Regions from separate parts of the Pseudovibrio sp. POLY-S9 genome, predicted to be linked through region 1. Evidence: riboswitches for the same ligand, from Rfam matches in the RefSeq annotation. Region 1 holds a riboswitch; each other region holds the start of a gene.
The links. Region 1 has a riboswitch for cobalamin ahead of PPL9_RS27350 (energy-coupling factor ABC transporter permease). Riboswitches for the same ligand answer to the same signal wherever they lie in the genome.
Positions count from the first base shown of each region.

Region 2: linked by a shared signal. The riboswitch ahead of PPL9_RS25490 (TonB-dependent receptor) and the one ahead of PPL9_RS27350 (energy-coupling factor ABC transporter permease) in region 1 are both predicted to bind cobalamin.
Region 3: linked by a shared signal. The riboswitch ahead of PPL9_RS12555 (ABC transporter ATP-binding protein) and the one ahead of PPL9_RS27350 (energy-coupling factor ABC transporter permease) in region 1 are both predicted to bind cobalamin.

Region 1 covers NZ_LCWX01000243.1:49,115-59,501, forward strand. Annotated here, with positions in the region: partial or broken gene PPL9_RS33855 (ammonium transporter) at 1-672, opposite strand, end outside; gene PPL9_RS27345 (hypothetical protein) at 1,099-1,914, shown strand; cobalamin riboswitch at 2,271-2,482, shown strand; gene PPL9_RS27350 (energy-coupling factor ABC transporter permease) at 2,518-3,183, shown strand; gene ettA (energy-dependent translational throttle protein EttA) at 3,407-5,056, shown strand; gene PPL9_RS27360 (glycoside hydrolase family 18 protein) at 5,123-6,055, opposite strand; gene PPL9_RS27365 (hypothetical protein) at 6,383-6,646, shown strand; gene PPL9_RS27370 (DUF2293 domain-containing protein) at 6,654-6,989, opposite strand; gene PPL9_RS27375 (diguanylate cyclase) at 7,019-9,043, opposite strand; gene PPL9_RS27380 (metalloregulator ArsR/SmtB family transcription factor) at 9,436-10,062, shown strand; gene PPL9_RS27385 (helix-turn-helix transcriptional regulator) at 10,087-10,387, opposite strand, start outside.
Region 2 covers NZ_LCWX01000237.1:329,611-339,997, reverse strand. Annotated here, with positions in the region: gene PPL9_RS25525 (hypothetical protein) at 1-740, opposite strand, end outside; gene PPL9_RS25520 (EAL domain-containing protein) at 991-2,640, shown strand; gene PPL9_RS25515 (ferredoxin--NADP reductase) at 2,981-3,793, shown strand; gene PPL9_RS25510 (regulatory protein RecX) at 3,847-4,380, shown strand; gene PPL9_RS25505 (heparin lyase I family protein) at 4,497-5,621, shown strand; gene PPL9_RS25500 (formate--tetrahydrofolate ligase) at 5,618-7,285, opposite strand; gene PPL9_RS25495 (DMT family transporter) at 7,617-8,510, shown strand; cobalamin riboswitch at 8,687-8,900, shown strand; gene PPL9_RS25490 (TonB-dependent receptor) at 9,076-10,387, shown strand, end outside.
Region 3 covers NZ_LCWX01000145.1:55,391-65,777, reverse strand. Annotated here, with positions in the region: partial or broken gene PPL9_RS12560 (ABC transporter substrate-binding protein) at 1-580, opposite strand, end outside; gene PPL9_RS12555 (ABC transporter ATP-binding protein) at 593-1,375, opposite strand; cobalamin riboswitch at 1,719-1,929, opposite strand; gene PPL9_RS12545 (RNA ligase family protein) at 2,737-3,363, opposite strand; gene PPL9_RS12535 (hypothetical protein) at 4,186-4,458, shown strand; gene PPL9_RS12530 (hypothetical protein) at 5,114-5,503, shown strand; gene PPL9_RS31955 (hypothetical protein) at 5,497-6,000, shown strand; gene PPL9_RS12525 (GNAT family N-acetyltransferase) at 6,079-6,597, opposite strand; gene recR (recombination mediator RecR) at 6,713-7,324, opposite strand; gene PPL9_RS12515 (YbaB/EbfC family nucleoid-associated protein) at 7,502-7,828, opposite strand; gene PPL9_RS12510 (DNA polymerase III subunit gamma/tau) at 7,909-9,777, opposite strand; RNA gene ffs (signal recognition particle sRNA small type) at 9,881-9,979, opposite strand; gene nudC (NAD(+) diphosphatase) at 10,172-10,387, shown strand, end outside.

The DNA of each region.
Region 1 (10,387 bases):
ATTGTAGTTTTGTGTGTTGTGCAGAATGTACTCAGGTAACGCTGGTGAGTTTCTTAGTCCGGTCACTAACATGCCGGAAAAGGCTACGAAGGTTGCGAGCAATGTGACTACGGTACCGCCGCCAATCTGCTCGAAACCAACTGACAGCACGGTGTTTTGGCTAATCGGATGAAGCAATAACCCTTGGACACCCTTCAGGTAGGCAGGGTAGATGACCCCGCCGATTGAGAGTGCGAGAATGATCGTCGCACGCATTGTCAGCTGATGCGATAGAGGCAGATAAGCCAGAACTGCGATCATCGCTGCCATTGCTGCGTGGATTGCAGCGGCGTGTATGTCCCCCTGTGGTCTGAACTCCACATGAGACTGCCAGAGGATCAATTGTGCCGTTACATCAGGCAAGTTCAGCGTTGTGTCGATGAGCAGGCATGCTGCTGAACTGATGGCGATGAGGAGAAGGGCACGGTTAAAAAAACGCGTCGCCCGCATACGCTCCTGAATAAACAGGCTGGAATAGACAATTAGTATTCCAAGAACACCAAGCGCGAACAATCCAACAGACAATATGGTCCATAGGTTCTGCTGCTGAGTGAGCAGTTCAGCTTGATTGAGCTGATTGTGAAGGCCACCTGTCGCAGGATCGAAAATCGACGCATACGATGACGCTGACATGAAGTGTATCGATAAACCAATTAAAACGAAAAGGAGCAATACAGGAAGTAAGAGGGTTCGAAAATGCATTTGGGTACCCCAGGAAATTCCTCGGCATAATTGTTTGAAATTATTGCGCATTTATTAAGAATTCTAGGGGTGGGCCGGGTTTAATTCTAAAAAGTATCGAAAAGTGCGGTGCATATGACGTTTATCCGACACTTCCAAAGCTAATTTATGAAAATTGTAAGTAAATGTTTCGTTGAGTGAAATTCTTTATATACGTGAATACTCGTATTTATCTTCAAGTTGAGAGGAAAGAGGGGCAGGCTGTCAATTATGATTCTCTTCTCTTTTCACGACAGCATTTAGTTCATTTTTTATGGGCAATTGATGTGCATTGTAGTTCACCATCTTGCTGAAACAACTTTCAGGTGGTCTTGAACGATGCAGTGGTCCAGCTTGTTTTTATACTCAGCGGTTTCGGTTTTGCAGCCAACTGGTGGTGAGCGAGATAACATCTTGCCGAGTTGGAGCTCAACCACAGCGCGCCGTGGTATCGTAGAAAGCATTGAGCGTATGGCTCGGGCTGGGAGCCCTGAATATGTGAAACTCGATGACCGTGTTGCTGTTTTGGTTGGCGATGGAGCTTTATGGAGTGACGCTCTGGCTGGCGCAGACAATGAAGTGACGCCACCTGAAGCTGGCGACAGTTTTGGAAGCTTTGCTGTTTATTCTGAGAGTGTACGTGCTCATCTGTCATTACGCGGGCCAAAGGCTGTTGGCGCAACATATATAGAGTTTGCTTTTCAGCCTCTGAAAGAGTTGGTGGGGTTCTTGAAAGAACATCACTTTCAGATTTGGGTTTTAAGCTTTGGAGACCATGAAGTAGATCGCACTATGGCAGAGTTGAACTACGGGCTTCCGAGATTTCGGGTTATCGAGGTTGCTCCCCACGCAGCGCCGGTGTCTTCAACAGATCTTGCCCGAACTATCTGGGAGAGGATAGGAACAGCACCCCAGATTTTTCTTGGACGATCTCACAGTGATCTTGGCTTGCTGAAGCTTGCTGGAAAAGGTGAGGGGGTGCTTGAAATCCAAATTTCTGACAGCCAAAATGCTTCCACTCCTACACCGGATTCAACTCCTGATGATTCTGGAGAGCAGCAGAACTCCTGGAGCTTTGTGATTTCTCCTGAGGAGCATTGGCTAAGGAAATATTCGTGGCAGGCACCTTCGGAGAGAACTTATAGCAAGAACTAATAGAAAATACTGAGACTTTCGTTGCAAGCTGTACGAGATATATTTGATCTATTCTAGTTTTAATCGATTGAAAATCTGAGTGCTTTTGTAATGTTGAATAATATCCGATGTTTCTGAGGTAATTTTATTTATTTTGATGAAGATCAATGAAGAGATGGGGCACTCTGATATTTCTAAATACAGCTTCGGCTGGCACTCGGATGGGGGAGTGTCAACTTTCTTAAAGGCGTGTACCAACGGGTACACGCCTCTTTTTTTGCCTGCAGCTCTAGCGGGTTACGAAGGCCGTTGCATCCCTCTGATTGTTGCTTATCCCAACTGCCTCTTATTTCTAGTTGTGTCTTCTCTTTAAATTTAGGATATTCCCGCTGTTGGGTTCTGTAGAAGCCAAGCTTCTTGGATGAAAAGGGAATGCGGTAGGGATGACCAAAGATGGGCCCGAACCGCAGCTGCCCCCGCAACTGTTACGTGGTGCGTTCTTCATAAAAGCCACTGGAGATGATCTCTGGGAAGGCGGAGGACGCAAAAGCCATAAGCCAGGAAACCTGCCCGACACGACATAAACTCATGACCGCACGGAGGGTGCGAAGAGGAGCATATTAAATGCATATTGAACCGGGTTACGTTTCCGCCGCCAAGGTTATTGCTGCCAATGCAGGTGCCGTTGGCGTTATTGTCTGGGGCTGCAAAGAGCAGATTTCAGAATTCCTGAAAGAGCCGTTCACACCGCTGAAAACGCTATTGGCTGCGGTTTTCTTCTCCATTTTCATGCAGAGCTTCCATATGTCTGTTGGAGCATCGGAACTTCACTTCGTTGGTGCGATGGCGATGTATCTGACGCTCGGGTTTACCCCTGTTCTGCTTGGGTTTGCCATTGGCTTGCTGTTTCAGGCGCTCGCTTTTGATCCGCAGGACATGTACCATCTTGGCGTCAACAGTCTGTCTTTGATGTTGCCGCTGATTGCCGTTCACTACCTGAGTGGCCGTGAGTTGTTTTCCAAGGAACTGACCAAGCGTGTGAGCTTTGCGCAGATTCTGAAGTTGGATGCGATGTATTATGCTGGCGTGACCGGCATGGTTGGCTTCTGGTTGATGATTGGGGACGTTGCTACGCCGTTTACGGCATGGGCGCAGTTTGCTCTGTCTTATCTGGCAATTGTTGCGTGTGAGCCATTGGTCACCTTCATTGCTGTGAAGGGGCTCAAGGCCGTTGAAGACAATGCGATTGTTCGGAACCTGACAGTGGTTCCGCAGCTGAAGCTGGCGTAAATTTTTACGAGCTTGTTTGTTATTGGGGCGGCAGAGTAAACCTGCTGCCCTTTTTCTTGCGTGGAAGTGACCAGGTGTTGTCGTGAAATTCTCCGTTTGAGGAGAAAAAGCGACGGATTTGATCATCGCTGAAGTGTTATGGATTGCCCCTTGGCGCTGCTTCCACTATGAGTGCTCTCCAGAGATTTCATTGTTTACACAGATCAGGAGATGCAGGCAGTCCATGGCGCGCCAGTTCATCTATCACATGCACGGGGTCTCCAAGGCCTACGGTGCAAAAAAAGTACTCGACAATATTCACCTGTCTTTCTACCCGGATGCGAAAATCGGTATCCTTGGTCCAAACGGTGCAGGTAAGTCTACTCTTTTGAAGATCATGGCTGGTCTTGATAAAGAGTACACCGGTGAAGCATGGGCTGCAGAAGGTGCCAAAGTTGGCTACCTGCCGCAGGAACCAAAGCTGAACGAGGACAAGACCGTCCTTGAAAACGTGATGGAAGGTGTTGCGCACAAGCAGGCTCTTCTGGATCGTTATAACGAATTGATGATGAACTACTCAGATGAGACCGCCGATGAAGGTGCTCAGCTGCAGGACATCATTGATGCGCAGGATCTGTGGAATCTGGAAAGCCAGGTTGAGATGGCAATGGAAGCGCTTCGCTGCCCTCCATCCGACTCTCCTGTAAATAACCTTTCTGGTGGTGAGCGTCGCCGTATCGCGTTGTGTCAGCTGCTCTTGTCCGAGCCTGACCTGATGCTGCTTGACGAACCAACCAACCACCTTGACGCTGAGACCGTGCACTGGCTGGAACGCCATCTGCGTGAGTTCAAGGGTGCCGTTCTGATCATTACCCACGATCGCTACTTCCTTGACAACGTGACTGGTTGGATTCTGGAGCTCGACCGCGGTCAGGGCATCCCTTATGAAGGCAACTACTCCACTTACCTTGGTCAGAAAACCAAGCGTATGGAGCAGGAAGGCCGTGAGAACATGGCTCGTTCCCGCGCTATCAAGCGTGAGCAGGAATGGATGGGCATGACGCCGAAGGGCCGTCAGACCAAGTCAAAAGCGCGTATCAATGCTTATGATGCTCTGTTGACTGCTCAAGAAGAGCGTATGCCTTCTATTGAGCAAATTCTGATCCCTGTTGGTGAGCGTCTGGGTAACAATGTTATCGACGTTCAAGGCGTTTCCAAAGGCTTTGGCGATCGTCTGTTGATTGATGATCTGACCTTCAAACTGCCACGTGGTGGTATTGTTGGTATCATCGGTCCAAACGGTGCTGGTAAGTCAACACTCTTCAAGATGTTGTCCGGTCAGGAAAAACCTGACAGCGGTGAAGTGGTAGTCAGTGACCGCGTGCACCTTGGTTATGTGGATCAGTCCCGTGATAAACTGGATGACAGCAAGACCGTTTGGGAAGAGATTTCCGAAGGTGCTGAAGTGATCTATCTTGATAAGAAAGAGATCAACTCACGCGCTTACTGCTCCTCCTTCAACTTCAAGGGTGCTGGACAGCAGGCGAAAGTTGGTGATCTTTCCGGTGGTCAGCGTAACCGCGTGCATCTTGCTAAGGTTTTGAAGTCAGGCGCAAACGTTCTTCTGCTCGATGAGCCGACCAACGATCTTGACACCGAAACACTTGCAGCTCTGGAAGATGCGCTTGAGAACTATGCTGGTTGTGCCGTGGTTATCTCGCACGATCGTATGTTCCTTGACCGTCTTGCAACGCACATGCTGGCCTTTGAAGGTGATAGCCACGTTGAGTGGTTTGAAGGTAACTTTGAAGACTACGAAAAAGACAAGGTTCGCCGCCTGGGTGCACACGCTGCAGACCCAAGCCGCATCAAGTACAAGCCACTTACTCGCTAAGTCTAGCTTGCTTATTGATTTTGAGGACGGCGGAGCAGTGATGCTCCGTCGTTTATTATTATTGTTTTACTTTTTGTCTTTCAGATCCAGTGCATCTGCAACAGTTGAGATCCATTCTGTTGCAAGATCAGGGCTTTCGGGTGATTTTGCAAACTGCCAACCCATTGCGCCTCCAAACTCTTGTTCTGCCTTGTTCAGAGGATCGATGACATATTCAACTAAATCTTCTGCGGGGATATAGCCATTGTTCGCGCTCGGACCGGCGTTACCCTTCGCTGTCGGTTTGCCCACCAGTAGCTTTTCCGCAGGGATGCCTGCTTTTTGAAGGCCAACGATGCTGGTGGATTGAGGTGGGTTGCCTGTTGTACCTGCAACCAACCGGGTTTCATCAGCTGGGGTGTCGCCGACCCATGGACTGTTGTTGTAATACTGAATGTTCAAGTAATCGATGACGTCGTGTGCCTGTTCCATTACCTTCAAGTATGGGCCGCCGTACCAAGTGGGGTCCAGATATGGTGGTTGGGGAGCGTGTGTGATGATGCTCTGATCAAATGGTAAGGCTGCCTTGAGCTTCTGGGAAAGAGAAACCAGAAAGTTCACTGCATTATAATGGTCATCGCTTACAATTGCCGCAGAGTCTTCCCAGTCGATATCAATTCCGTCAAAACCGTTGGTTTTCACAAAATCAGCAAGTGCCGCGACAAAGCTATCAAGATTGTCGTTACATTCTTGCCAAACTGCAGTGACAAAGTCAGCTCCGCCAAGTGCGGCAAGGACTTTGAGGTCTTTTTGCTGAGCCTCTTTTACGGGCGTGCTACCGTTTGGAGAAGCTTTTATAGCTTGCCCCATAGGCCAGTCGGCTGTTAGATCGCATTTGCCATTTGTAAAAGTGGCTCCGCTGATAAATGCCTGTATGCCAATAGTACATTCTGTTTCTGCAAGAGCCGGGAGCGTTGCGTAGGAGTTGTCTGTATAGATGACAAGCTGCTTTTTAGTCATTCTTGCTTTTCCTTTTAATGCGCAAGGTTACGCAAACAGGACGGGCATAGCTGGGCTTCGTGAGCTGCTGTTTGGGCTCAAGGAGAAAGCGTGAAGACAGACTAAAGAGTTTATTAATGTGCTTCCCGATAGTTCAATCGAATTGCTGCTAATTCAGTGAGCGGAGTTCACAAACACTGGGTATTTGTCTTTCGTTTACGCATCTAATGCATATGTACTATTCATGCTTCATACGTAGATGTGCTGATGTGACGCATGCGCGTGAATGTTAAATTGATGTAAGTCAACTCTGTGTTCTTCCCCCATCAATCAATAACGGGCACTGTAATGAGCGATACAACTCTGTCTTCTGCTGAAGATCAGCAGGATAATGATCCACTCTTCTTCAAGCTTCTTTTCCTTGTTCCAATCATCGGCTGGTTGTTCAAAGATGCTGTGCATGGCAACAGCGAAGCAAAATACTATTTCTGCGCGAACTTCTTTGTTGGCTGGGGTTTGGCAATTGCATTCTTCGGGTATGCTGCGATCATCATCCCTGCACTGTGCCTTGCAGCGCTTGCATTTACTTGGATTATTGGTGTTTGCCGATAATTTGTAGCTACTGATCTTGCTCGCCGCTTTCATTGGGAGCGGCAAGCAGTTCCCCGGCGGTGATGCTTCCGCCCCATGATGTGATGGTGGCTTCCATCTCATCTGCGACGCAGTAACGAGCAGCGTCCCGGTCCAGACCTTCTTCCAGTAAATCATCGTAGTCAGTGTATTGATGGCGCACATAGCTGGTTGTTGCCAGCAGAACCGCAATGTGGGCTGGGAGGTGGCGCAGGTGCTGTTGGTTGGCTTTGCTGCGTATTTCCGAAGCATCCAGAAATGGAACATGCGGAATAAGCGTGCTTAGGGCGTCGCTGATCGCTCGTTGTCTTTTGGTTTTGCTCACACATGATCTCTTTGCGCTGGTGCTGCGCGCTAATTTATCATGGATGATGGCAGGCGCGATATTCTTCTACGTGCCATGTTTGTTTTTACTCTCTGGATTGGATCTGGCGAGATGTCGAGCACGTGCTTCTTGTAAATCTCAGAAAAGCGTTGTTCAGGGCCATAGAATGCGCCTTGAACGTATTCTGCGCCTAATTTTCTCAGCTTCTCTTCGGTATTTGCATTTTTGATTTCCGAGAGGATGATCTCGATGTTCAAGGCATGTGCGAACTCAGTTGCAGCGGAGAGTAATCGTGCTGTTTTATCATCTTCAAACAGCCGTTCTACAGAGCCCGCGTGTAGTTTGATGTAGGAGATCTTCAGTTTCTGGAAATGCTCAATCTTCAGTCCGCCGGAGTCAAAGTGGTTGATGCACAACTTGACGCCTGTGTTTGTTAGCTCATTCAGCTGACCAATGAGGATATGAGCGTTGGCTCTTAAGAGAACACGCGAGGGGATCTCCAATGTGAACTTGTCTGGCGATACATTGTTTTCCTGTAGAAGGTAGCTGAGATCATCGCAGAACCCTTCCTTCAACACAGAGGGAACGGGGACGCGGAACAGGAACTCCCAATGTTGCATTGGAGTGTTCTGACACGCGCGCATGGCGTGAATGATGGCTGCAATTGTTGTCTCGCCAAGAACATTACTGAAGCTGGCGCTGTCAAAGATGTTTGAAAGGTCACATCCACGAGCAATTTCTAAAATCTGAGACGGCCATTCTGGCCGGGCCTCCAACATTCGTATTTGGCTTGTTTGGCCGAACCTTATGGGCTGGAAGATTGTTCCGACCTGGTTTTGCAAGAGTGCCTGTTTTGCGGTTTGCTGAAGGGTGACCTGCCGTTCCAACCGGGTGCGCATGACCTGATTGAACAGGCTGGCTCGATTTCGGCCTCTTTTTTTTGCATGATACAGAGCTGTGTCGGCACTATCCTGCAGTTCCTTCACAGTGTTTGCGTGGCGTGGGAATACCGCAGCGCCAATGCTGACCTTGGGTCGTATTTCGCTGTGCTCATGATAGATCGGATGACTGAGAGATACTGGCAAATCTTCAAGCAATACTCTGATCTGATGACATGTGGTGTCTTCCAGGAGCAATGCAAATTCATCGCCGCCCAATCTGAGAGCGGTGACGTTTTCACATTCCATCTGCTTCAAACGGTCGGAAATAGCCACCAAAGCTGCGTCGCCTGCAGCGTGCCCGTGAGCGTCGTTGATGACTTTCAAATGATCCAGATCGACATAGAACAAGGCCACGCGCTGATCTGGGTTTGTCACGCTTTCTATGGCGTCGGAGATAAGTTGCTCAAAGCTCTCTCTGGTTCGCAGGCCAGTCAACGGGTCAATATTGCAGACTGTGAAGATTTCTCGCGGATTGGCTTGCTCTGGTGGCAGTAAGTATTTTGTTGCCACCTTGGCATTGACTGAGAGTGTGCTGCACAAATCGTTTGTTGAGAGGATGCGGAGCAGACCGGGAACGAGAATTCTTGCCAGGTTTCTGAAGCTTTTGAGCTTTTTGGTCAGGTCTGCATTTATGAGTTGATCTGAAGGTGTGGTTGGCTGGAAATGTGTTCTGGGAAAATGGGCAGTGTTGTTTGCATCGGACTTGCAGAGAATACCCACGACGGCGATCACTCGCTCGTGGAGGGAGAGAGGCATGAGTGCGATGAACTGCGTTGCGAGATGCGGTGACCTGGCTGTTGAGGGTGCGTCTTCGCCATTAAACCTATGTGGGAAAATCTGCACATCATCTCCGCAGATTGGGAGTTCCGTAATCTTGGAGAGAAGATTGTTGAGCTGGTTCTTATAGGGATGAATGCTATCGGAAACGAAAAGCTCTGAACCACTCCCGGTTTCTGATTGATTGACCATGATGAAGGTCGGGAGCTCGAACAGTTTCTCGTAGACGCGCAGGACAGACTGAGCGAATGGCTGCGGAGGCATCTCTACTGGATGCAGGTTCGTTTTATATGCCGGGTACTCGATATTGTATTTTGTGTTGCCTGCTTCAGACATCATTCCCACCACTATCAACCAATTATTTACCACGCCCTTATTGATAGGGATTATGTGCTTTTACGCAAAAGGAAAGCGGGGGGCTCTGTGAGAATTAAGGGGCAAGCTTTATGTGAATACTATAAAAATACTAGGTAAATTTTAGGAAAATGGGGATAAGCACCTTCTATTTTTCTGATTTATATGAAAAGTGAAATTTCTTATTTGTGCATTACATATGTAGAAGAGTAATTATGATGCATAATCTCTTATGGTTCAAAGACAATACTATTTTATGGGTAAGTTATCAGTGATTCCTTCGCGTTGTTTTCTGATGTTGGTGCACTACAGCTTTTACTTTATTAGGAAAGCTAAAACTTTTCATATAATTTCGATTGTGCTATGAGATGCCTATGAGTGACCGTACGAAAGATCGTTTGATGTACGCGCTGAAATCGCGCGGACCGAACACAGCTGCAACCATGGCCAAACATTTGGGCGTGACGGCTGTGGCTGTGCGTCAACATCTTGATGCGTTGCTGGAAGCTGATCTTGTTGAGTTTGAAGACCTGAAAGGGACTGTGGGGCGTCCTCGCAGAACCTGGCGTCTTTCTGAGACAGGCAACAGGAAGTTTCCTGATAACCATAGTGGTGTGCTGGTTGATCTGCTTGGAAACATCAAAGACCTTTACGGCGAAGAAGGACTCCAGCGCCTCATAGATGCGCGGGCTGATCAATCCCGGAAGTCCTATCTAACTGCGATGAAGTCTGCAAAGACCCTGTCTGACAAGCTACAATGCCTTGCTGAACAGCGCAGTGAAGAAGGGTACATGGCTGAGGTTCTGAAGGATGGCGAGAATGGCTATCTGTTTGCAGAGAACCATTGCTCTATTTGTGCTGCAGCCCGGTCTTGCCAACACTTTTGTCGATCAGAGCTTGATTTGTTTCAGGAGGTTTTGGGAGATGATGTACGCATCGAGCGTGTTGAGCATATCCTGAAAGGTGACCGGCGTTGTCTCTATAAGGTCTCACCCAACTAAGCTGCTCGCGACCTCACGTTCTTTTTAAACCAGAATTGACAGAAGCATTGCCAGTTCCACGCGACTGCTCACGTTGAGCTTTGCGTAGATGTTCTTGCGGTGCGTACGCAGTGTGTTCTTCGTAATATCCAGATCAGCAGCAATCTGAGGTTCTGTTTGTGTGCCAGACAGCTGCTCCAGGACAATCGCTTCCTTATCCGTCAGGCGGAAGAGGGCCGTTGCCTTTTGGATATTGATTTGCTGCTGGATTTCCAGGTCCGTGACGAACAGAAAGAAGAGATCGTCGAACTCAGTATCGACCAGGCGTAAGTCGATATGGATCGGG
Region 2 (10,387 bases), on a different contig from region 1:
TTCAGCACAACAGCCGCACTCGGAATATTGACTTCGCCCGTGTCGCCATTCCACTCACCTTCAAAGTCGATATCTGCATCCACTTGAGACAGGCCCAACTCATCAAGCATTTGCTGTTGTGGTGGAGCAAACATGGATCGGCTCAAAACGATATGAGCAACCTGAACACTGGCAATGATAGGGAAGCCGCCATTGTTGACGTCAAAGTCGATACTGACCCGCTCAATAGGCATAGATTGGCCCGTTGAACGATCCTGAAACAACAGTCCCATAATCTCTGCAGTGGAATAGAGTGACATGGGGAGGTTTGATGCTGGATTGCTTAGATCATTGGCATTGGGAAGATAAAGATCCGTAATCGCGATCTTGTCTGCCGTGAAGTTGAAGTCTGGTTCGTCAACCTCGAACTTCGAAGCTGCAAATGCCCCGACAAAGATCCGTCCGTCACTTTCCACGGATGCCTGAGCCAGCGCCAGATCGCCAATCTTGAAGCGCTTTGTCTGATCTACATTCGGATAACCTTCAATACCGCCAATAGAAAGCACGTCATTGTCGACAGTAACCGGTCCTACATGCGTCAAGGTCAACCCGCGATCCTGAAGGTTCTGAAGAAAAGCCTTCGCGACAGCATTATCTGTATTGATCTGTGCTGACGCTGTAAGAGCAAGGCAGCTGCTGAAGAGGAGGGCAAAGAAGAATACAAGGAAGGCACGATGGCGACGTAACTCAGAACTGCGCATAGCTCGGCTCCAGATTGACCGCTAAGAGGCATTTGGGTGCTAAGCTGGCATATTGAGAGTTAGGGGCGCGTGTATATCACTGCAAAAAGTCAAACCACTCTGAGAGAAAACATGGTGGAACCCTGCATTTAACAGCCATTTTGGAAAGCATCTGGGGATCGTTTAGGGTGTTTGGATGATTTTTACAGTTTTAAGTAAGCCTTAATCATAGAAATAGGTAGCCGTATTTTGCATTTTTAAGGTCGTGGTTGTGTCTCGCCATTATTTCGTATTTGTCCGCGCAATTTTGGTTGCTTTGGGATTGGCGCTCTTGCCATTGCTCATTGGCAATATGATCCTCGAGAACTTCGCGATGCACCAGGCGCGGAACGAAATGAACGCGATCGCAGATCGTTACATCTCAAGAAGCGAGGCCGCGATTTCCGGTGCTGTAGAAATACTGCGCCAGATGCAGGTGAAAGGCCTGACATCCTGCACACGCCAAAATCAGGGTGAGTTTGAAAAGACCCTCTCAGAAAACGTCATTATCAATGCAATAGGGATCGTGGATCACCGTGGTGTCCCCATGTGTTACGTGCCGGCTCAGGTTCGCCGCGGTAACAGTATTCTCCCTGCACTCAAGCCAGATGCCCCGCGTGTTGGAATTGGTATGTCCTGGATGGAGTATCAGGGTATCCGCACGGCGCTGGTCTCCTGGAAACTTAGAAATGGCTGGCGTCTGGTTGCCAATATTTCTCCAACCGTACTCGCGATTGAACCGGGCCCAGATTATCTGCGCCATGCTTCTGAAATCGAAGTCCGGTTAGGGCGTGATCATGTTTGGGTCAATCCGACAAACAACAGCAACCTTCCCGTCATCATGGGCAGCAACTTCATCGAAGAGTTTGCAGCGTCAACAATCTACCCGATTAACGTGCGGATCCGAAGCGACCGCAATGCGGTCATGAGTCTGGTAGGCGAACTCAAGATCGTGGCAGTGATCGCCTGTTCAGGCATTGCTATTTTCCTGATCGCCTTGGGCGTCTGGCTTTCCTGGAAGCCAGAAAAAGATGCAGAAGACGACTTTGTTGCTTCCATCCGTAACAACGAGTTCATACCGTACTATCAGCCTGTCGTAGACATCGTAACTGGTGAGCTACAGGGCTGTGAAATGCTGATGAGATGGCAACTCCCCAACGGTAAAATGGTCTCTCCAGGTCAGTTTATGACCTATGCTGAAACATCAGGCCATATTTTTGAGATGACCCGCAGCATCATGCGCCAGTCCATTGATGATTTGGGAGAGCTCTATTCTCAACATCCGGAACTGAAGCTCTCGGTCAACCTTTTCGCAGGCCATTTTAATGATCGATCCATTGTAGACGATCTACTGGATATCTACGAAGACTCTCCAATTGCGCTCAATCAGGTGGTTATGGAGGTGACAGAGCGTCAGCCTCTTGAAGATATCGACCTGGCGAGAAAGATCATCGCAGAGCTACAAGCCCATGGCATTCGTGTCGCTCTTGATGATGTGGGAACAGGTCATGGCGGTCTGGCTTACTTGCAAAAGCTGGGCATGGACATCGTCAAGATCGATAAGATGTTCATCGACCCATTAGGCAGCGAAGAGAATGCCTTCCGTCTGGTCGATGCCATAGCCGAACTTGCGGATACGATGAACATGGGCATCATCGCAGAAGGCGTTGAGAAGTATGAGCAAATTGTACTTCTGCGTGAGCTCGGAGTGTCTTCTGCGCAGGGGTACATCTTCTCCAAACCATTGCCAGCCCGCAAATACCTTGAGTTTGCGGAGGATATCTTCACAGATAGACGCAATCCGGTGAAGGTGCTTGAAGACAAGAAACATGCTTCTGATGAAGCGCTGGATCAGATCGTTTCTCAAAGCGACGTCGACTAACCCAACTTACCTCTATTTCAACACGAGTCAGATCAATGCCCTCTGAAGGGCATAAATCATGCCGCCATGCGCATAACTTACCGCGCTTTGTTGATTAATATTAATATATTCCATAATTATATGTAGTGCATGTCTGATAACCCGCTTCACCGCACTTTCTAGCAGTCTTGGCTATCTCCCAAAAGCTCAGGAAAGGGAGGCGAAAGACAGTATTCTACGGAAAGAAGCAACTGGAAAAGAAATATTCACTCGCACGCGGTTTATTAGCTGCATGTGCCTCAGCACAGCCTTCAGCTTGGGTTAGCCTTTGCCAACCTCATTAATCGGAGCAAGGCGAACGATGAACCAGATCATAAAGGGTGCGGAATTGGAGAGCGCAGTTCCTGCAAATGTCTTTGTAGAAACAGTAACGGAAGTGACCCATTTCACGGACCGCCTTTTCCGGTTCAAAATCACGCGTCCTTCAAGCTTCAGATTCCGTTCTGGTGAATTTGTCATGATCGGGTTGATGATCGACGGAAAGCCACTCTTCCGTGCATACTCAATCGCGAGCCCTTCCTGGGATGAAGAACTGGAGTTCTTCTCGATTAAAGTTCCAGACGGCCCGTTGACCCAGCACTTGCAGAAGATCAAAGAAGGCGACCATATCCTTCTGAAGAAAAAATCCACCGGAACACTTGTGCTTGACGCTCTGTCTCCAGCAAAACGTCTTTATATGTTCTCATCTGGAACTGGCATTGCTCCATTTGCCAGCTTGATCCGTGATCCTGAGACCTATGAGAAATTCGATGAAGTGATCCTGACCCACACCACACGCGAAATCTCTGAGCTTCGCTATGGGGAAGAGTTGGTGGCCGACATCAGCAATGATCCGCTGATTGGCGAAGTTGCTGCTGGCAAACTACATCTTTATAACTCCGTCACCCGCGAACGCTTTAAGCGGGAAGGGCGCATCACGCACCTAATTGAAAGTGGCAAACTCTTTGACGATCTGTCAGTTCCAGTCTTAGACGTCGCAGAAGACCGGGCCATGATCTGCGGCTCCATGCACATGATTGCAGATACCAAGGCATTGCTGGAACAACGCGGTTTCACCGAGGGTGCCAACAACAATCCAGGTGATTTTGTTGTTGAACGTGCGTTCGTGGGCTAAACCACAGTGCATTATGTGATAGCTCATCTTTATTGCATTGGAGATGAGGTCACGTGGGCAAGAAAGTTTCATCTGAATATCTGCGCCGGGCAGCGCTGCATTATCTAAACAGATACAGTGCATCGGAAGACAGTCTGCGACGTGTTTTGAAGCGTAAAGTAGACAAACGGGCCAGAGAAGCAGATGAAGATCCCCATGAGTTCTATGAGTTGATTGAACCTGTGGTCACGTTTTGCCGTGATCACAAGTTTGTCGATGATCTTCAATTTGCACAAAGCAAAATCAGATCGGCGACACTCAAAGGCAAATCCAGCTCCCGAATAAAGCTGGAACTGAATGCCAAAGGTGTGTCTGGAGACGATATTCAGACAGCTTTTGACGACGAAACCCATGATGACCAACGCGCAGCAATTGCCTATGCCAAACGCAAGCGCCTTGGGCCGTGGCGGACAAAACCAAAAGAAGAGCGGCGGGATAAAGAGCTTGGCAGTTTGATCCGCGCAGGCTTCCCCTTTTCGCTTGCTCAAAAGATCATTGACATGACCTTGGAAGAGGCTGAAGACATCATCTACGGACCCGTTTCCTGAAGTTTTTCTTCAAATCCTCTGAAAAATCCTGAAAGCCTCTTGGGAGCGCAGCAATAATTCTTCTCTAGATTAGCACGATCTGCAATCAATCCAGCACCGTGCCTTTGGGAGAAAAGATGCCGGATTCAGATCTACGCGACACTTTCAGAAGATACGGTCTGCTCATCCCGGTGCTTGCAGGTGTATGCCTGTTGGTGAGTCCTCAGCTCTCAGTTGCCGACGACCTAACTCCAAAAGACGCTCCCTCCGACAAAACTGATGTCATCGTGACGCCCCAACAGGACGGAGGTGTTCACATCGATGAAATGCGCCAGTCAGGCTGTGCCGTCATGATTGATGACTTTGATGAATACCCAAGTGCAAGCGACTGGGATATTCACCGCATGAACAAGCCAGAAAACTTCCAGATTGAAAGCGATGTTGTGCGCGATGGTGGACACTCGCTGGCGATCACTGTGTTTGGCGATGATGAGTTGGACGCAGAGGGAAACCTGAAAAATGAACTTTGGGAGGCACGTCAAAAGCGTTGTAATTTTGGCGATGAGGTTTGGTACTCATTCAGCTTTAAAATTGATGGAACCGTCTGGCCTGCCGGATCGACCCGCTGGGTGATTGGTCAATGGAAGGAAGACTCTGGCGGCAGCCCATTTCTGGCGCAACGGTTTGACAACGGCGTTTTTCACATCACTGTCCAGCACAATGATATTCGTAAATTAGTTGCGCAGGCAGAAGGTAGCTATCAGCAGGACTTTAAGGGGTTCTCGCAGGAGCTCCAGCAAATGCTGAGTTTGGATCGACAAGGTTTTCGCAACAGAAATGATGCAAGCCGCACCTCAGACGAGTTCCTTGGCAGTGGCCTTTCAATTCCTGAGCTGAAAAAAGCGATTGAAGCACAGGATACCTCTAAGTTTCCATTTCTGGCGGACCCACAAACCTACTCAGATTATCCAGGTATTCAGATCGAACTCTCAGATGACCCGGTACTGCCGGATCCAACAACCGGATGGGTTGATATGCGATATCGCGTCAAAGGAAGCCGTGTTGGGCAGGGGATCATCGAAATTTGGGCCAACAACAGGTTCATCGCACGCGTTACTGGTTACATTGGTAACGATGAATTTGCCGGTAAAACCCAATACTTCAAGTTCGGGCATTACCGGGATTATGATCGCGATGACTTGCAGTCGACAGTGTATCTGGACCGCTTTCGCCGCGGCCCACACCGGTCTGATGTAGACTAAAACAAGCCTTCAATCTGGCTGTTTTCATCAAGCCCGATGGTCTCTGCTGCCGGATGGCGCGGCAGGCCCGGCATCACCATAATATCGCCAGTCAGTGCCACAATAAATCCAGCCCCCGCGGAAAGTCGAACCGCACGCACATGGATGCTGTAGTCTGATGGCGCGCCAAGCAAGGCTGGATCGGTCGAGAAGGAATATGGTGTCTTGGCCATACATACTGAAAGGTGGCCGTAGCCTTGTTCCTCATAGGACTTGAGCTGATCTTTGACAGCCTGCTCACAGGTGACCTTTGAGGCGCCATAAATCTTTTTGCAAATCCGGCGTATCTTCTTCCAAAGAGCCAGATCATCTTCATAAAGATGTTTGAACTCTGACTGTGTCGTCTGGAGGATCTCAGAGACAGAGGTCGCCAGCTCCTCAGTGCCTGCTGAGCCATTGGCCCAATGTGTGCAGGGCACGGCTTTAACACCGAGCTTCTCCATACGCGACATGATCACGTCAATTTCCTGGTCTGTATCAGGGCCGTACCGATTGATCGCCACAATTACAGGAACGCCATAGCGCTTGCAGTTTTTGACGTGTCGTTCCAGATTGCTCATGCCTTTTTCAAGTGCGGGGATGTTCTCTACTGTCAGATCATTCTTGGCAACTCCGCCATGCATTTTGAGTGCGCGAACCGTTGCCACAACAACAACGGCATTTGGTGTCAAACCAGCTTGACGGCATTTGATGTTGAAGAACTTTTCAGCGCCAAGATCAGCACCAAAACCAGCTTCCGTCACCACATAATCAGAAAGACGCAGCGCGGTCTTTGTCGCAATCACTGAGTTGCAGCCATGGGCGATATTGGCAAACGGACCACCATGGATAAAGGCAGGGTTGTTCTCAAGTGTCTGAACCAGATTAGGTCGGAAGGCGTCTTTAAGCAGCGCAGTCATCGCGCCATCGGCTTTCAGATCCCGGCAGTAAATCGGTGTCTTATCTTTGCGATACCCAATCAACAGGCGGCCTAAACGCTCCTGAAGATCCTGCAGGCTTTCAGCAAGGCAAAGCACGGCCATCACTTCAGAAGCCACGGTGATATCATAGCCAGACTCGCTCGGGAACCCGTTGCTGACGCCGCCAAGCCCAGTGGTAATGGAGCGCAATGAGCGGTCATTGATATCGACCACCCGGCGCCAGACAATCCGGCGCTGGTCAATATTCTCTGCATTGCCCCAATAGATGTGGTTGTCGATCATCGCAGAAAGCAGGTTATGCGCAGCGGTGATTGCATGCAGATCACCTGTAAAATGGAGGTTGATATCCTCCATAGGCACCACCTGCGCGTAACCGCCACCCGCAGCCCCACCCTTCATGCCAAAACACGGGCCTAACGAGGGTTCACGCAAGCAGATGGTTGTTTTCAGCCCGATGCGATTGAGCGCATCACCAAGGCCCACGGTTGTTGTGGTCTTGCCTTCTCCCGCTGGGGTTGGGGAAACAGCTGTGACAAGTATGAGTTTGCCATATGGATTGCTGTTCAGCTCTGGCATCTCATCCAGATTAACCTTGGCTTTAAACCGGCCATAAGGTTCAAGAGCGTCCTCCGGGATCTTCAGATTTTGAGCGATGCGCGCAATGGGTTTCATGTCTGCTGCGCGGGCAATTTCAATATCTTTCATGGAAAATCTCCAGATTAGAACGTGTAATCAAATGAGCCGGAGAGAGCGTCAAAACGCAAATCAGGCAGGAACAGCAATGTAATCTCTACGTAGAATCTCTACCGAATGCACCTGTAAAGTTCAAGATTGAGGTTGGGCACTTGAAACTAACTTAGTTAACGGTGCTCATCTGTGTTTTTGCTGAGATGTGAAATATTATTGCCTGAATAGCTGTTGGTCTGTTCTAAAATTCACCAGACTGCGCTTGCGCGGCAAATCCAAGAGCAGTAGAGCTGGTTGGCTTTTATAAACAAACTGCGCCGTGCCGTAGTTTCGTCGGTTAGGTCACCCCATGTTTTTATTTGAAGTTGCCGCGCTCGGTGCCGCTGCCACCTGGGCTGTTGGTGGTCTCATTTCAGCAAAACCTGCAGCTCACCTTGGAGCCATTGGCTTCAATTGTGTGCGTATGTGGTTTGTTGTGGTGTTTCTGGGTATCTATGTCATTGCAACAGGCACATGGAATACGGTTGATTCAAGCCACGCCTCTCTTATCTTTCTCTCTGGCTTTGTCGGCATCTTCATGGGGGACACATTGCTGTTCCTCACGCTCAACCGTATGGGGCCGCGCCGCACAGCCATCCTGTTTTCCATGAACGCACCCATGTCAGCGCTTCTTGGTTGGTTGTTTCTGTCAGAGGAGCTGTCATTTCAGGCGCTTGTCGGTATCTCGTTCGTTCTGGTCGGCGTTATCCTCGCCATTGCGTTTGGGAAGCGCAAAGACCAGCTTCATAAATGGGAGGCGATTAGAGGTCCTGTTGCCATTGGTGTCCTCTTTGGCACGTTGGCCGCACTTTCCCAATCAGTCGGGTCAATCATCATTCGTCCCGTTATGGAAAGTGGAGCAGATCCCGTCGCCATCTCGCTTATGCGCTGTACCATTGCAGCCTTTGGTTTGCTGGTGTTGTTTTACCTGCCGGGCCGTCCTTTCAGACTGGCGAACCCAATCAACAAAGAGATCGTCGCACTGGCCTCCCTGTCCGGCATGCTGGGCATGGGGATCGGCATGACGTTGATCCTCTATGCGCTGAGTGGCGGAGAGGTTGGCATTGTTTCCACCCTGTCAGCAACCACTCCAGCGATGATGCTGCCTGTTCTGTGGTGGCAAACCAAAGAGTTTCCTGCCATTGGGGCATGGTTCGGTGCACTCCTCGTCATTCTCGGCTGTGCTTTGATTTTCATGAGCTAAACAGATGATAAGGCAACGATGCTGCCTAAGCACCACAAGCAGGTGCGACCTTAAGTGGCCGCACCGCAAGATCTTGTAGCGTGGCCGCATCAGCAATTTCTGTGAGTTTTGCAGGCAATTGGTCGAATTTTATCAAGTTCGCTATTCAGCCAGTTGACGGAAGCCCCTGAAATCTGATCAATAGCCGGGCATTTGGTATTTTTGTCGATTAGATAAAAATGAAAAGGGAACACGGTCCGATTGGAAAAGCCGTGGCTGCCCCCGCAACTGTAAGCGTAGAGTTGTTGCTCACACATGCCACTGACGCAGCTGTTTAAAGCTGTGTTGGGAAGGCGGAGCAACAGTAAGGACGCGCAAGCCAGGAGACCTGCCAGATGCAGTCACTCACCCACGGCACGGGGCGTGCTAAGGGGCGGTATTCCGTTCAGGTGACATTCACAGTGCGTCTGAGCGGTAATGAATCTGACTTTATTTCAAAAGGTTATAACCAGATTTCTTCAAAGACGCACAATGCAATCAACAGCATGGTATCCGTCATGGATGCTGTGAATGATGGACCAAACTCGTGCGTAACACATCTTGGATCGCAGCTACCCTCAAATCCGGCGTAGCTCTCTCAGCTCTCCTCAGCTCAACTCTAATCTCCTCCGCAAACGAGACCGAGCTCGATGAAATCATCGTCATCGCCAACAGAACGGAAACCGAAGCCGGCAAAGTCGGCTCCACAACACATGTCGTGACCGAAGAAGACCTAAAGAACGACGGCGCTATGTTTGTCTCTGAATACCTGACAAAGTTGCCGGGTATCTCGTTCTCGCAAAACGGCGGAGCGGGTAAAACAAGTGCTTTGCGCATTCGTGGAATGAGTGGTTATTACACGAAGATTTTGCTGGATGGTGTCGATATTGCTGACCCGTCTGGTACGCAAGTTGAAGCTCGCCTTGAGCATGTCCTACTTAATGATGTTGAGCGTATTGAAATCTTAAAAGGCTCGCACAGTGCATTATATGGTGGCCAAGCGGTGGGGGGTGTTATCAATATCATCACCAAACGCGCTGCGCCGGGCACCGTGAAGCATAATGCGGCCATCGAGGGCGGCAGCTACGGAACCGTCAACGCGTCCTATGGATTTCAAGCGGCGACTGAAACAGCAGATATCGCAGTAAATGTGCAGCGCTACCATACTGATGGGTTTAGCGCGCAAACTCCAAAAAGTGACACAGCAGATGAGGACGGTTATGAGAACCTGACCTTTTCTGCAAAAGGTTCAGTCGATGTCACAGAGGCTCTGAACCTATATTTTGTTGCACGCGGTACGGATGGTCACAGCGAGTTTGATGGGGGATCTGATCCAGATGGGCGTGATGAGCAGGATTTTCATCAGTACATGGGAAAATTTGGTGCAGATGTTGCTTGGTTTGATGATCGAGTAACAACTGATGCTTCGTTTCAGGTCATTCATACAAAGCGCCAATACTTTGGCGGGTTCTCCAAAAAATACTCAGGTGATCGTTACAAGTTTGACGTTCTCAATACCTTTGAAGCGACAGACGAAATTACTTTGAATTTTGGTGGCGATTGGATGCATGAAGACTATACTGAGTATGGTAGTAGCCGTATCTTTGGTGGCTTTGTTGAAGCAATGGTTGAGCCATCAGATGACCTAAGCCTCTCGGTGTCTTCTCGCTTGGATTACCATTCTCATTTCGGTGCTTATTGGTCTGGTCGTGGAACCATTTCCTATCAGTTGCTTGAAGATACGCGTATCCATTCAAGCCTCGGGAATGGTTTTCGAGCGCCATCATCTTATGAGTTGTATGACGTAAAATATGGGAACCCAAATTTTGAACCTGAAACTGCCATGAGTTTTGACCTGG
Region 3 (10,387 bases), on a different contig from region 1:
GTAGCGGCGTGTCGCCAGCGCTCAGGCCAGCCTTGAACTGCGCAAGATCATCGCGGTAAGACTGAACCAGCCCTTCAGCACGCTCCTCAACATCAAAGATGCGGCCAAGGTTCAACAGATCATTGTACATATCATCCATGGAAACCTTAGGCTTCTCGCCAATATGGATGCAGCTCTCGGTCAGCTCGTACACCTTGATGCCGAATGGCTCCAGCGTCTCCGGTGTGAGCTCGCCACCAACCCTCATACCATAATTCCAACCTGCAAAAAAGAAATCCGCGTCAGCACCAATTAGGATTTCTTTGTTCGGATACTTTGGGGCAAGCTCCGGCAGCACAGCCACTTGATCCGTGAGCTCTTCATCCAGCGTCTTCCACCCAGAAATACCGGTGTAGCCCACCATGTTGTCCTGCAACTCCAGTGCCAGCATCATTTCTGTGAGGTTGGAGTCATGCGATACCGCCCGCTGCGGCACGCCATCAAATTCGACAGTGCGGTTACAGCTCTTGACGGAAACCTCTGCCAGCGCAGCAGAAGAGGAAAGCAGCGCCACAGTCAGCGCCAAACCAAGTTTTTTCATGAAAAAGAACCCTTACGAATGCAGATCAAATGTCAAAAGAGAGTGCTGTCGGTCCACCAGCTGATCGCGTGTTGTCCGCACCTGAAAAGCCTTGGAAACCAAAGCGGGAGAGAGGATCTGCTCCGGCGCCCCAAAGCCAAGCATCTGCCCGTGGTCCAGCAACAGGATCTGGTCACACACCTCAGCCGCCATGTTCAGGTCATGCAGACTGGTGATGATCGTCAGATCCAGCTCTTCAATGAGCTTCAGAATTTCCAGCTGATGGCGAATGTCGAGATGGTTGGTTGGCTCATCCAAAATGAGCAGCTCTGGCTCTTGCGCCAGTGCCCGCGCCACCATCACCCGTTGTCGTTCCCCGCCAGAAAGCGTGCCAAACAACCGTCCGGCCAGCCCGTCCAGCTGCAGAGCGCGGATAGCACGGTCCACCACCTGCCGGTCGCGCTCGCCAGATGCCGCCAGACCACTGCGATAAGGCGTGCGCCCCAGCTCCACGATCTCACGCACTTTCAGCGCAAAGTCCGTCGGCTGCTCTTGCAACACCGCCGCCACCCGCTGCGCCGTCACTTTGGCGGAGAGGGACCAGATGTCATCGCCGCCAACACATATCTGCCCGCTCATCGGCTTGTTGAACCGATAGAGCAGCCGCAACAACGTAGACTTGCCAGCCCCGTTCGCGCCAACCACGCCAAGCACTTGCCCCGCAGCCAACTCAAAACTCAACGGCTGCAACACCAACGAACTCTTCCGATCAGGCGCCCACGAAACATCGCACACAGAAACAAAAACCGCGCTCATGCCAAAGCACCCGTGCGCAGCTCAGCCCCAATCGGGCAGCCAACGGTGCCCAAATGATGAGAAACAAGATCAAGCATCGTACCAACCCACCCGAGTGAAACGCTACACATCATCAATGTAACGTTATAACGTTACATTTATTGTCGAATCCTGAGGCAAAAGTCAAGCACACACGCGCGTCGACCATCAGCGGTTCGCAAAACGATCCGGGATAAAGTTTAAGTCTTGAGGAAACAGGTAACATAACGCCCTCCGCGCAACGGCAGGGGCAAACAGAAACCGGATATGTGAGAGGCTTGCGCCAATGCAACCATTATGGCCTCCTCCGGGACGCCCCGCCCGGGTTGAAGTGAAACATAATGGCAGGTCTCCTGACTCGCGGGTCTGTGCTCAGCCAGCCTTCCCGGATCTCTCCAGTGGCATGCTTGGCGTCGCTCGCCGCTTACAGTTGCGGGGGCAGTCACGGAATTAGCGCCTGTTGGCTACACTTCACCGTGTTCCCTTTTAATCCCGAGGCCTTTCGCACCTCAGAAACCATAGGCCCGCATACTGAATTTTGCAGACCTCAATTGCAAGCGCTTTCGAGAATAGACCTGAGGTGCTGTTGATAGCAATTGCCAGCAACTCACTTGAAACACTCAAATACTTTCGCAAAACCATCCCAAGTTTTCCATGAGTTTCACTTGTGACAACGCCTTGCTAGGCTCTTGGCAATGACCAAACAGAGATTGCTTGAATTCACCAACTTTGACCATCCGGATAGCAATAAGTGAAAAGAGATGAAAACAGTCATTAAAAAGACTTCGATAATCTTGAGTGTCTTCGCTGTCTGTTTTGCAGTTTCGGGATGTTTATTGATTGGACCTCTCCTGCCGACACCTGGACATACGGAGATTGTGAAAATCGATTCATCAATGACGAACCAGGAGCTTTCTCGCAAGTTGCTTGCTATCTTTAGAAATCACGGTATAGCCCCCTGCACAATGTCAAGCCCCGCATACCATAGCAAAGTCCGTCACTCAGTTGATGAAAGGCCGCCGAATGGCTGTATTTGGGGAGGCTTTCGTCATCCAAGTCAGCCACAAGTAAATGCTGATGATGCAACTATAATCATCGGAAGTTTCCCAGAGTACAATAATAATGGGATAGGCCAATCAGCGAGATTTCGAAGACTCAGTAACAACGAGTTGGAGGTTACGGTAAAAGGACAAGGTGCGTACTATAGGAAGCTCCCAAACAAAAAAATCGCTCAAAAATTTGCCCGGATTATCAAAGAAAACCTGCAATAACAGCACACCCCACCGTCTTCCCGGACAAGCGCAGCGCAGATCCGAGATCCAGAGCCAAATGCTCAGGTGCTCCTAGCTCCTTCGCAACCCGTTCTTGGTAATCTCACCATGCATCCAGTGGGTGTCACTCTGTACGTGATCTGCGCGCACATACTTGGCCATATGTGTTGCCATGTCAGCCTCTTGGAAAGCCTCAGTGGTTCGCACGACAAAGCCCTCCTGTTTGCTCAGGTTGAGCCCGTTCAGCACTCCATCAACGCTTGCTTGAGTGAAAACGCCCCTGTGCAACACCGGAACAGGAGCAATGCCCAGCTCTGAGAAACGGTCCAGCGTCGCATCCCAACTCTGTGTGATGCCGCCAACAATCCATGCAAAACCTAGAAAGTAAGTGGGCAACCTGTCATAAGCGACGGAATGACGGGCAAACAGATACTCACCGATGATCCGCTCATCCTCAGCAAGACACGGCGAAACACCTGCCGCAAAAGCTTTCATCCAATCACGGGATGGATGATACCCACTGTCAGGGCTACGCGCATGGCATCCACTCTGCAGGATAGTCGTGTTCTCGCCGTCCATCTTCTCGGTAAAGACGACTTCTGCGGCGCTTTCCAGAACCGCCAAATCCCGCAGGATCTTGTCATCGCTCATAACACCGGGAGAGCTGGGTAAATGATAGGTGCGGCCATACTTCTTCATCGATCCCGCAGCTCCTTATCTCCAAAGCGAATAAGGGAACTCCGATTTTAATTCCTATGCTCATTGAGCCAGGACACCGCCCCTTCTTCTTATCGGGTGGTGATTACAAGCTTTAACGAGCAACCACAACCACCCACCGTCTTCCCGGACAAACGCAGTGCAGATCCGGGATCCAGAGCGATACGCTTAGGCATAAGCCACGACACAAACAAGTTGCTAACCCCTGCCATCCACGTCCCTGTTAAAACTACCAGTTTGACAGGGTAACTACCTCATCCCATCCTCATGCATGAAGCGCACAAGCCCTTTGTTATGGGCGGGAGGGTGGTGAATACAATACCTTCTTCGGAGGGGAATAAACTCGCCTGTCTGTTTGCAGGTTTCTAGCCTCCCGCCCGCCAAAGGGTTCTCACGCCACCCTCCGTCTTCCCGGACAAGCGCAGCGTAGATCCGGGATCCAGAGCGACATGCTCAGGCATAAGCCACGACACAAACGCCTCGCTAACCCCGTCATCCACATCCTTGTAAAAATTGTCAATTTGACAACTTGTGGTTTTCATTCCACATTCATACATGAGGCTTCGAAACCTCTCCAAACAGCGGTTACCGCTCCCGTCGACTAGCGGATTTTTTGTGCCTGCTTTATAGGTAGCGCGCAAACCTATTGCTATGAGCGGGAGGGCGGTGAATACAATACCTTCTTCGGAGGGGAATAAACTCGCCTGTCTGTTTGCAGGTTTCGAACCTCCCGCTCGCCAGCGGGCCGTCGAAAGCCTTGTTGTCGCGCGGTTGTTCAACACCCTACTTACAGAGGGATTGAGAATGATCGACTCCGCATGTGCCTGTGGCACCACAAATACTTTCCAAAATGAAATTGACGAAGTCATCGTCGCTGTCTCGGATTTGCAAAACCTCTCGTATATTCAGCATCTTGTGCTGACAGAGAGAATGCAGCACTCCAGTGAGCGCGATGCCCTGTTCACTCTGCATCACGCCTTCCGCGATCGCCTCGAAGCGCTCAAGAAAAGCTGCGGAATGTTAGAGCGAGTCGCTCATCCGCAGCCAATAAACACAAAAACTCCGCTTCCTGATTAAGCCGTGCAGCTCTTTGCTCGCTGGCACCCGCCCGAAAACCCCCATCGGTTTTCAATCAGGGAGATGCACAGGAGCAAAGAAAAAAGCCAGCCTCGTAAAAAAGGACTGGCTTAGAAAATGGCTTGATCGTGCAGCGCGCTCTACGTGATCGGTACCCCTGACCACGCAGAGCTCGTTCAACAGCACTGTGATGGGTAAATAGCACGAACCCGTGCCACTTGCCTCCGGTACCAATGGCGAAACGCAAATACACCCCGCATCCTCGCCAATTGGTGCCCTGCTGGTCTGCGGCAATACCACCCCGCTGCAGGCCAGCGCCCCCTTAAAAATACCAGTGCCAATAGTAGTGCGTCTACCCCATGAAAAATAAGGGGTGGCATTCCTTCTACCGCCCCACCTACTGGATCCCGCATCAAGTGCGGGACGACGGCGTTGAAGCAACCGCAACAACCTCACCAATACATTATAGTTACATCAGATAATCAAAACGCAGATCTCAACGTCTCTTTTGCTCGGACTGGGTACGTGGGCTCTATGAGGCACTCACAGAGGTAAGGCGTGATTTCGATAAACTGAGCTAAGTAGTAATGGCCAGTTAATTTACTTCCCCAATAACGTGTGATATCCGCCGGTATATTACCTATGGGGAAGTGTTATGAAAAAGCAATTGTTCGCTTTATGCGCTGCTTCTATGTTGATTGCTGGCTGTTCTAGCAGTGGAAGTAATAGTGTAGAAGTTCGCGCTCGAAAGGCTGCCAACCTTTCTATCTGGAAAACCCGTCAGGAGGTTCGCTTTGCAGGGAAGCCATTTGAGGTGGCTGTTGCAAAAGATAAAGCCTTTTCATTTGTTGCTCCCAAAGGCTCAGGATTTCCTTATTCGCCTGCTGAGGTTGAAGGCGTTGCACGCGCTGTAACTGGATGTAAAGCAGAATTTGGGGCAGGAATACTGGCTTTTGTTGGTGGCTTCTCCAAGAAGTCGGATCTGCGAGAGATTCAATCAAAATACTCAGGCTTTGATTATTGGCGTGTGGATCTCAAATGTTAAAAATATTGAAAGCAGTGGGCCTAACTGTTCCATTTATTATGATTGCAGGACTAGTTGGGTGTTCTAATCAATCTCGACCAGCCTTTGAAGATGTGGTGAACCGCGAGATAGTATTTCCTGAGTACCCGAGTAGTGGTTGGACTTATTTAAGTTTCTCTCAGGCTCATGGATATCAGGTCAACTATCTTGGCAAAAATGGTCGTGCTTGGTTATGGTATCCGGGGAACTCAGTGGTAGTCCCGGAGGAATGGAAGCGTGATACTGTTGCAGGACAAAAAGCTGTTTGTTGGCGGCATCCAGCGAAGAGCTATAACCCAGTAACGAAGCGATATGGTGGGTCTTTTGCATGCCAGTCGCTGGCATTGTCGCAACGAAGAATCATCGCAAGACTAAAGGGTGATCCTTTCGCGCTTTCTTCTGACAAAATTCCTTATCGGCTCTCGAAGTGTTCCGCACCTAAAGAGTTTGACTTCAATCGTGACCAGTTTCGATGCTGATTTGCGATTGAGCCCTGTGTTTCTGGCTGCAGGTTGGTTTAGGTAAGCGCAAATAATCCAGCACAACCTGTTGCCAACTCACCCCAAATCAAACCGCTTACAAATCCGGTCTACCGGTGTCCCGTCAGCCAGCGGAACTGCCTCCAGCACTTTGTAGTCTTTGAAGCCGCGGGAGGTGTAGTAGGCGAGGCCGCCGGTGTTGTCGGCGCGGATGGTGGCGTTGATGGTGGTGAGGCCTTTGCCTTCCAGATTGGCAAGTGTCGCTTTGAACAGCGCACTGCCGATGCCGCTCTTGTGCAGACCCGGCTTTACGAAGGTGCCGATATCAACCCAGTCAGCGGGGATATCTCCGTAATGGCTGGCGATTTGAAAGCCAAGCGGCTCGCCGCTCTCACGGTCAATCGCGCAAACAGTGCTCTCCAGAATTTTGGCTTCAAGAAACCACTCGATGAACTCACCTTTGTTCAATGGCTTCTCAAGCGCAGTTGTTCCCCCGGTCTCAATAATCCGGTTGAGCAGAGCGAGCAGTTCGTCCACATCATTGCGCTGGGTTTTGCGGATGAAAAACTGGGTTGGTTTGGCGGAAGACGTGTCCATTTTTAAAAATCCTGTTCAACGCAATAAATACGCAAATCTTTCAAATCAACGCACATAGCAACGCAAACGACTTATGCGACGGAAATACCCGCACAAGCACAGAGCAAGAAACCTGCTAAAACTTTGTTCTTGCTCGCAAAGCCTGCGCCAGCGTGCCCTCGTCTAGGTAGTCTAATTCCCCACCAACCGGCACGCCATGGGCAAGACGAGTCACTTTCACATTCTCAAATCGCGCAAGCTGGTCCGTAATGAAATGCGCAGTGGTCTGCCCTTCAACGGTCGCATTAACAGCGAGGATAACTTCGCTCACCACACCGCCTTCAATCCGCTCAACCAGCTTGGAAATGTTGAGGTCATCCGGCCCAATCCCGTCCAGCGGAGACAGGGTGCCGCCGAGGACATGATAATGCGCGCTCACAGCGGATGCCCGCTCCAGCGCCCAAAGGTCAGAGACGTCCTCAACCACCACAATGGTTGCTCCATCCCGGCGTGGATCAGAACAAATTGTGCAAGGATCACTGGTGTCGACGGTGCCACACTCAGAGCAGATGCCGACCTGATCAACCGCCACGCCCATGGCTTCGGCCAGAGGGATAAGCAGTTGATCTTTCTTCTGAACCAGATGCAAAGCAGCACGTCTGGCCGAGCGCGGGCCAAGGCCGGGCAGCTTGGACAGCAGCTGTATCAGGCGTTCAATTTCGGGACCAGCAACCCTGCGTGTACTCATCTAAAATCTATGCTCTCTGCGAGAAAGAAAAGGCACCCGCAAAGCAGTTTTGCGAGACAATGCCAGATAAACTATGCCCGCCTGAAGAGGCGGGCAAGAGGGAATAAATCCGTTTCAGGTCTATCGCCAAATCTGCGCAGGGCCGCGGTGATTTGGCAACAGATAGCCTTGAAGATATTAAGAGCCGAACGGGAGTTTCATGCCAGCTGGCAGACCCATGCCGGACATCATGTCCTGCGTACGCTCCTGCACCAAAGCTTCGCCTTTTCCCTTAGCATCGTTATGCGCAGCGAGGATAAGATCTTCCAGGATCTCAACTTCATCCGCATTGATGAGAGAAGGATCAATCTTCAAACCAGTCATTTCACCTTTGCCATTCAGCGTAACGGTGACCATGCCTGCGCCTGAGGTTCCCTCAACGGAAAGGTCGTTTACAGTCTCCTGAAGCTCGCCCATTTTTTCCTGCATCTGCTTGGCTTGCTTCATCATTTTAAGAAAGTCCATCGACTCGCTCCTTAAACGTCTCTTGAGCACACATCAGCGCTCTATCAATTCGGTTCATAAGGTTTCATAGCACAGAAACCTTAGAAATCTTGGGTGAAATCCATAGAGTCCATGTCTTCTATGTCGACAGACTCGGACGCCGCTTCAAGGGGGAGATCTTCCTCCTGCTTCAAAATGCGCACGTCAACAACCTTAGCTCCGGGAAAGGCAGAAATAAGTTTCACCACTTCCGGATCAGAATGTGCATCCGAAACCAACTGTCTTTGGTTAGCTTCTTTTTCCTCATGCAAAGTCGGCCGGCCCTGGTCACGACTAACCGCAACAATCCAGCGACGACCCGTCCATTCTGTCAGTTTTCGGCCCAGTTCTCCAGCTGCATCAGCTGTCGCAATCTCAGTCGGCTGCACTTCAATACGGCCCGGCTGGAAGTTGACAAGACGCAGCGCGCGCTCAACCGAAACCTTGACTGGAATGTCCTTCATGCGGGCCGCAAGTTGAGCAACCTCAGCCCAGGAGCGGATCGCAATCTTCTCTTTAAGTTCCTCAGCCTGCCGCATCTGAGGGGCTGATTGCGATGCAGCGCCAATAGCTTGCGTCATCGGCTGGCCGCCAGCCACAGCACGTAACTGAGGGGCTGAGCCGCCACCGGATGGAACAGCGCTTGCGCTTGATCCGCCACCGCCCTGTGGCGCGTTGCCCGCAGGCGCATTACCGCCAGCAGGGGAGAACTTGCCAGCCTTCAGCAGCTTCAGCGCCTCTTCCGGATCAGGAAGATCAGAGGCGTAGCACAAGCGCACCAGAACCATGTCAGCCGCAGCCAACGGCTTAGGCGCATTCTGTACTTCGTTAATTCCCTTCAGCAATATCTGCCATGTCCGGGAAAGAACGCGCATGGATAGCTTTTCAGCAAAGTCCCGCCCACGCTGCCGCTCACTCTCAGTGACAGAGTTCTCTTCACCCGCCTTCGGCACCGCTTTCAGGCGAGTCACCAAATGGGTAAAGTCTGCAAGGTCAGAGAGGACAACTGCCGGATCGGCGCCCACATCGTACTGGGCTTTGAGCTCATCAAGAGCGCTGGCAATGTCGCCGCGCATCACGTGCTCAAATAAATCTATCACCCGGCTGCGGTCAGCAAGGCCCAGCATCTGGCGCACTTCATTCGGCTCAATGCGGCCTGCACCATGCGCAATGGCTTGATCCAAAAGGGATAAACTGTCTCGGGCAGAACCTTCACCAGCGCGAGCAATCAGAGCCAGCGCCTCATCAGAAATTTCTATGCCCTCTTTACCGGAGATCTCGCGCAGCAGAGAAACGAGCGTAGAACTTTCAATCCGGCGCAAGTCAAACCGCTGACAACGGGAGAGGACAGTTACAGGAACCTTGCGGATTTCTGTGGTCGCAAAAATGAATTTCACATGCTCCGGCGGCTCTTCCAGCGTCTTCAACAGCCCGTTGAACGCCGACTTGGAGAGCATATGCACCTCATCGATGATGTACACTTTGTAGCGCGCACTCGCCGGACGGTACCGCGCTGCTTCGGTAATCTCGCGAATGTCGTCAATGCCAGTATGAGACGCTGCGTCCATCTCGATCACATCGACATGACGACCTTCCATGATCGCCTGACAGTGAACGCCGGGTTTATCTAAGTGTATGGTAGGCTTATCAATTTCACCTGCGATCTCGTAGTTCAGGCCACGGGCAAGAATACGCGCTGTGGTCGTTTTACCGACACCGCGAACCCCGGTCAGCATCCAGGCTTGAGCGATACGTCCAGTCTCAAATGCATTCTGCAGAGTCTGAACCATCGGCTCCTGACCATAAAGATCATCGAACGAACTAGGTCGGTATTTACGGGCGAGAACGCGATATGCACCATCGCTGCTGGAAGAATTATCTTCCGCGCCTGTTGTTGTCTGGTGCTCGTCTTGAAGGTCTATTCCGTCCATATCGCCCAAATCCTCAGCCACTTCAAAGGCAAGGTAAAACTTACTCCCGGCCATTCAAGACGAAGACCGGCCGCTTGTCGAGTATGGGCGCGGGGAAAATTAGGTGGGAGGCTGGCACGATGACCCGTGCCATGGACTCGTTAGGGCTGCTTCCTTCCGGATCTGACCCGGTTGGCGAGTGGCTCGTCCACCACCAACCTCCCGATCGTGTATATGGTCGCTTTACCTGTATTTTGCAAGCCTTCATTGATGTTTACCGCTTGCTACTGTGGACGAGACTGTGAATCTTCAGAGAGTTCTGCCAAATCCGAATTCAGAAAATGTCGCCACAACATTGCATTTCAGTGCTATCTCGGGTTCACTTTACATAAGTTTATAATTTAAGGAATTCGAAATGCTGGCCGAAACAGCCGAGGTGTATGATGCCTCTGCAGCTCTTTGTTATTCTGCCAACTCGCTTAATCGCTGTGGTGAAAAACGTAAAGATACTGAATGGGTTAACTCGCTAAAGACGAGCCTGGATGCCCGCTTTTTAATTCAGGCAAACGACGCTTTCATCTTCAATAAAGAGGTCATGACTGAGCCTTTCATCCATCCCGTTGAGATGCTC